2 regions of the Pseudomonas sp. LB3P25 genome follow, and region 1 is predicted to be linked to the other one. Evidence: riboswitches for the same ligand, from Rfam matches in the RefSeq annotation. Region 1 holds a riboswitch; the other holds the start of a gene.
The links. Region 1 has a riboswitch for cobalamin ahead of cobO (cob(I)yrinic acid a,c-diamide adenosyltransferase). Riboswitches for the same ligand answer to the same signal wherever they lie in the genome.
Positions count from the first base shown of each region.

Region 2: it holds a riboswitch for cobalamin, as region 1 does, so the genes downstream of both, ACYZTW_RS19400 (CbtB domain-containing protein) here and cobO (cob(I)yrinic acid a,c-diamide adenosyltransferase) in region 1, are expected to answer to the same signal.

Region 1 is NZ_CM142711.1:5,343,614-5,346,816, forward strand. Features, by position in the region: gene ACYZTW_RS24575 (cobyrinate a,c-diamide synthase) at 1-1,071, opposite strand, end outside; gene cobO (cob(I)yrinic acid a,c-diamide adenosyltransferase) at 1,068-1,679, opposite strand; cobalamin riboswitch at 1,761-1,992, opposite strand; gene ACYZTW_RS24585 (hypothetical protein) at 2,147-2,731, shown strand; gene ACYZTW_RS24590 (PQQ-dependent sugar dehydrogenase) at 2,800-3,203, shown strand, end outside.
Region 2 is NZ_CM142711.1:4,257,897-4,261,099, reverse strand. Features, by position in the region: gene ACYZTW_RS19410 (cobalamin biosynthesis protein) at 63-476, opposite strand; gene ACYZTW_RS19405 (CbtA family protein) at 473-1,180, opposite strand; gene ACYZTW_RS19400 (CbtB domain-containing protein) at 1,192-1,395, opposite strand; cobalamin riboswitch at 1,516-1,744, opposite strand; cobalamin riboswitch at 1,996-2,210, shown strand; gene cobW (cobalamin biosynthesis protein CobW) at 2,313-3,203, shown strand, end outside.

The DNA.
Region 1 (3,203 bases):
AGCCAGACGCTTTTGCATCACCGCATCCCCCGCCAGCAAGCCGACCAGTTCAGCGCGAGCCCCCTCGACATCGGTCAACGAATCGAGCAAATACAGCATGCCGCCGCACTCCGCCAACAACGGTTTGCCCGCCGCATGGTGAGCGCGGATTGCAGTCAGCATTGTGGTGTTCTCTGACAGCGCCACATGGTGCAATTCGGGATAACCGCCTGGCAGGTAGAGGCTATCTGCCTCCGGCAATTGCGTGTCACGGATCGGCGAGAAAAACAGCAACTCAGCGCCCATGGCCCGCAGCAAATCCAGGCTTGCGCCGTAGGTGAAGGCAAACGCTTCGTCACGGGCTACAGCGATACGAACGCCGGCCAACAGAGGCTCGACAGCGATCACATCAGGAGCGGCGAATTCCACCGCCGGTGGCAGCGCGACTTCGCAACTGCTGGCCAGCGCATCGGCTGCCGCATCGAGGCGCAGATCGAGATCGTTCAGCTCACTGGCCTGAACCAGACCGAGGTGTCGACTCGGCAATTCGATCCCGGTTTCCCGGGACAACGCGCCGTACCAGCGCAAGCCTTCAGTCAGGCTGCCTTCGAGCAATTGCGCGTGCCGCAACGTGCCAACACGATTGGCCAACACGCCAGCAAACGGCAAGTCCGGCTGATAACGCGCCAGCCCCAACGCCAGTGCGCCAAAGGTCTGGGCCATGGCAGTGCCGTCGATCACCCCCAGCACCGGCACACCGAAGTGTCGCGCCAGATCAGCGCTGGACGGCGTACCGTCGAACAAGCCCATGACGCCTTCGATGAGGATCAGATCGGCTTCGCCGGCCGCTTCCCACAACAGTCGACGACTTTCCTGCTCGCCGACCATCCACATGTCCAGTTGATACACCGGCGCACCGCTGGCGCGCTCGAGAATCATCGGGTCGAGAAAGTCCGGGCCGCATTTGAACACGCGCACCTTGCGCCCCTGATTGCGATGCAAACGGGCCAGTGCGGCGGTGACGGTGGTCTTGCCCTGACCGGAGGCCGGCGCGGCAATCAATACCGCCGGGCAATGACGTGGTTGACTCACAATTCGACGCCTTTTTGCGCTTTGATCCCGGCCTGGAACGCGTGCTTGATCACGCCCATTTCGGTGACGGTGTCGGCCAGTTCGATCATTTCCGGCTTGGCGCCGCGACCGGTCACCACCACGTGCTGCATCGGCGGACGGGCCTGCAAGTCGCTGAGCACTTGATCGAGATCCAGATAACCGTGCTTGAGGGCGATGTTCAATTCATCCAGCACCACCAGGCCGATCGACGGATCACGCAGCAATTCGCGGGACACCGCCCATGCGGCTTCGGCGGCGGCGATGTCACGCTGGCGATCCTGGGTTTCCCAGGTGAAGCCCTCGCCCATCACATGAAAACGCACCTGTTCCGGAAAGCGCCGAAAGAACAGTTCTTCGCCGGTGCTGCTGCGCCCTTTAATGAACTGCACCACGCCACACTGCATGCCGTGGCCCATGGACCGGGCGAGCATGCCGAAGGCCGAGCTGCTTTTGCCTTTGCCGTTGCCGGTCAGCACCAGCAGCAGGCCACATTCATTCGGGGAATTGGCGATGCGTTCGTCGATCACGGCTTTTTTGCGCAGCATGCGCGCCAGATGACGTTCGTCACGATCGGGGGTATCAGTCATGGGGGAGCTCTCCGTTGAGGCTGGATAACGGCGGGCAGGCACAAGAATAGACGGCAAGAAGCCTGGCATCGCCCACCGTGATGCCGCTGGATGGATCAGGCCGGTCTCCGGGCTCATGAGCGGCGTTGGCCTGGCTGCGCGCCTTCCCATGTTGATATCAACACAGTGGCTCAAGGCGCAGTCTTCACTCATTTACCGTTGCGGGGGCAGCGCCGGGATCGTGAGCCTTCATGAATTGAAGAGATCGCTCACCGGCTTCCCTGTTTCACTCTGTCGACCAAGGTCACAGAGCACCTGAAACAAGCCGCGAAGGTTAGAGGGTTGGGGATGGAGCGTCAATTGAAGACGGGCAGCCTGCGAGCGAATAACTGCCGTCGATCAATTATCTGACGCCAATCTTGTGCCACACTCTCAGCAGTGATATCAAAGAGCCACAACCTCACAACACAATAACAAGGGTGAGCCACATGCAAGGCATGATCATCAGCAATCCGAAGCTGGAATTCCTGCGACCGGTGCTGGAACGCTGGTTTGACTGTATCGACCGCTACAACGCCGTGCGCGGCGACAACGACACGCCTTACTGGTTCGACGAAAAAGCCAACCTGAGCCTGCTTTCCGCCGCGGCCTGGATGGCGGAAATGGTTACGCTGCAACAAACGCCAACCCGTAAACAGACCGAAGAAGGCGAACGCAATGGCCGCGCCGATCTGTTTATCGCGACCAGCGAAGAACGCGCTTACCTTCAAGCAACCCAGCGCTGGCCACGCGTCAACAGCCTGAACCTGACTCAAGCATTGCAGGACATCACCAACGACGCCAAGCGCATCAGCTACGCCAGCGACCTGAAACTCGGCTGCCTGTTCGTCGCGCCGCAAAAAGCTCAACAAAGCGCCACCCCGGAAGAACTCCAGGACATGGTCGACGACCTGCAAAAGGAACACACCTGCGCGGTAGCCTGGTACTTCCCCTATGCCTATCGCAAGTTGCGCAATGAAGCCGGCAACTATCACCCCGGCATCGCCGTGCTGTTCAAGGAAGCCCGCGGCTGACCGGTTGAACCATCGCGCACCGGCGCTTCTCTATTGATTAGGTCAATGCATTCATAGGGAAGATCAGCATGCGCAAGCCCCAGCTCGTTCTCGTCATCGTGCTCGCCGGAGGGCTTGCCGCCTGTGGTGAAACCTCCAGGCTGCAAGTCTCCGACGGCACCGGCCCGTCACCCAAGCTGCCAGAACCGAACAAGACCCTGATCCCGACGATGAACATCGCCCCGGCGATCGGCTGGCCGAACGGCGCGAAACCGATCGCCGCGACGGGGACTCAGGTGGCGGCTTTTGCCGAAGGCCTCGATCACCCGCGCTGGCTCTACGTGCTGCCTAACGGCGACGTGCTGGTCGCCGAAACCAACGCACCGCCCAAACCCGATGACGGCAAAGGCATTCGTGGCTGGGTCATGGGCAAAGTCATGGGCCGTGCCGGGGCCAAAGTACCGAGCCCGAACCGCATCACGCTGCTGCGGGA
Region 2 (3,203 bases), 1.1 Mb from region 1:
GGGGCTGGGCAAGGCTCCAGATGAAGATTGCTCATGATCGAAGGCGGGGATTATCGAGGATTTTAGGCGGCGCCGGCCAATGCCAAGGTGGCCTGGGCATATTTTTGTCGGCAAATCAGCAATTTTGCCGGTGCCTGGGCCAACTGTTCGGCCAAGGCCAGGGCGGCACTTTCCGCGACGCCGTAGCAGCCGGTGCGTTCGAACGCGATGTCTGAACGATGGCTAAGTTGCGGTTGATAGACGGACAATTGTTCGCAGCTGAAATACTGCAAGGGTAACGCAAGCTGTTCGGCCAATTCGATCAGGCCAGGTTCTTCGCGCTTCAGGTCGATGCTGGCCAGGGCCTTGATCTGGTGAAGTTCGATTTTATGAGCCTGTAACGCCTGATCGAGCAGCGCCCGCAGCGTACTGACGGGGCAGCCGCGCTGGCAGCCCAGGCCGACCACCAGGGGCGGCGCTGCGCTGGTGTCACTCATGCGTGGTACTGACCATCGCTTTTGCGGCGGAACAACCAGGCACTGATCAGGCCCAGGGCCAGCCAGAATCCCATGTTGGTCAGCTGCGAAGCGATTTTGAACTGAGTTTCCAGGGCTTGCGGAGCGAGCATCGAGTGGACTTCCGGTTGTGGTGCGCCGATCACATGAGGAACAGCCAGAATGGCCACGCCGAGCACTTTCATCAGCCAGTGACGGCTGAACACGATCAATGCGATGCCGACCGCGGTGGAGGCAGCTGTGCCTATCCACCAGATTTGCCGTTGCGCCAAATCAGCAGCGGCAGTGCCCGGCAACTCAGGCGGCAGACCGAGGGTCGGTGCCAGCACGAACGTCGCGTAACCGGCCAGGCCCCAGAGCAGACCTTGGGAGGTTTTGGTCGGAGCGCGCAAGGTATAGAGGCCGGCGAGCATCAGCGCGAAACCGACCGCTACCACCAGGTTGCCGCCCGTGGTGGACAGCACGCGCTGCCAGCCGTCTTCCGGTTCCCAGGCTTCAGCATCGTGAGTGTGAGCGGCGACAGCACCCGCGGCGTGTTCGTGAATCTCAACAGCGGCGGGCTCGGATTTTTCGTAAGTCTCAGCCTGCAGAATCAGCGGAGCCACCCAGAAGCTTTGCAGCAAGGTCAGCAGCAGGGCGGCCAGGAGCCCGGTGAACCCTGCGGTTTGCGCAATACGCTTGATCATGTCGGCAGGTCTCAATGGCACGGGAACGCAGAGCTGTGGCGGGTATCGTGCGCGGCATTGTGCACCGCTTCGATGTGCGAGAAACCGGCGAAATACACAAGGCTAGCGCCAAGGATCGACGCACACACGGCGGCGGTCAGGCGTTGAGTCAGGGTCGTGGTAGTGCTGGCGGTGCTCTTATCAGTGTTGCTGCCGGTGCTGCTAATGATCGACATGGCGCTTCCCTCTGGTCTGTCAGGGGGTGAATAGAGCGCATGGAAGACCCCTGCGAATCGGGATCGCAGAGGTTCAAACAGCGCCCGCCCACCGCGGGTTTGTTATTCAGTGATCGTAATGGTCACTTTGTGTTGCGGGCCGGTCTCCGGGCTCACGAGGGGCACTGGCTTTCGCCTTGACCTGCAAGCATCACCTTCCCATGCCGAACTGCTGGCACAGTGGATCTGACGCTTCGCTCGCTTACCGTTGCGGGGGCAGCACCGGACTGACATGACTTTAGAGTAAAGCACATGATTCACCGGTTTCCCGTTTCACCCTGTGAAGGGCACCCGTAACAAGGCGTGTAGGAGAGCATGGGCGGGGGTTGGGCGTCAATTGGCATGGGTTCTCAACTCTGTGGTGAGGTGGATATCTGCGGTGAGGGTATTTATCTGTGGCGAGGGGATTTATCCCCGTTGGGCTGCGAAGCGGCCCCCTGCATTCTTCAGGCTTACCCCGCAAACAGGTCTTGCGACGGCTTCGCCGCCGAACGGGGATAAATCCCCTCGCCACAGGGATCGCAATCAACTTCTGAACATTGACCCGCCCCCACACGATGCGTAGCCTTGCGCTTTCGAGGTTCTTCGGCGTCTGCCGAAGCTAAGAAGGGAACGCGGTCGATGCCGCGGCTGCCCCCGCAACTGTGAACGGTGATGTTCGCTGCCACGCCACTGCAAACCCTGTGCAACGGGTTCGCGGGAAGGCGCAGCGAATGCCAGGCCCACAAGCCCGGCAAACCGTCAGCCAGGAGACCTGCCTCGACACAGATTCTCACTTTCAACCGGGCGGGGTGATCCGGTGGCGAACTGTTCAGGCACGCGCGTCCGCGTTGCCGGTCGTCGTCCCGTATGCCCGCCACCTTGCCAAAGGGCATCCGATGAAAACATTGGCCAAACTCCCCGTCACCATCGTTACCGGCTTCCTCGGCTCGGGCAAAACCACCTTGCTGCGGCACATGCTCGACAACGCTCAGGGCCGCCGCATTGCGGTGATCGTCAACGAGTTCGGCGAGCTGGGCATCGACGGTGAAATTCTCAAGCAGTGCTCCATCGGCTGCACTGAAGAAGAAGCCAACGGCCGCGTATACGAATTGGCCAACGGCTGCCTGTGCTGCACCGTCCAAGAAGAATTCTTCCCGGTGATGCGCGAATTGGTGGCCCGTCGCGGCGACCTCGACCACATCCTCATCGAAACCTCCGGCCTGGCCCTGCCAAAACCGCTGGTGCAAGCCTTCCAGTGGCCGGAAATCCGCAGCGCCTGCACCGTTGATGCGGTCATCACCGTGGTCGACAGCCCAGCGGTCGCCGCTGGCACCTTCGCGGCTTTCCCGGACCAGGTCGATGCCCAGCGCAAACTCGACCCCAACCTGGACCACGAATCGCCGCTGCACGAACTGTTCGCCGACCAACTGGCCAGCGCCGACCTGGTGATTCTCAACAAGGCCGACCTGATCAGCCCTGAAGACCTGGCCCGTGTACGCCTGGAAGTCGCTGAAGAGCTGCCGCCCGCGGTGAAAGTCATCGAAGCCAGCAGCGGTCGTCTGCCACTGGACGTGCTGATCGGTCTCGGCGCCGGTTCCGAAGAACACATCGACAGCCGTCACAGCCATCACGATCACCACCATGAAGGCGAAGACGATCACGACCACGATGCTTTTGATTCGATTTCCATCGAACTGCCGTCAGCCGACGAAAGCCTGCTGCTGGACGCGCTGACCCAATTGGTGGTCCAGCACGGCATCCTGCGCGTCAAAGGTTTTGCGGCGATC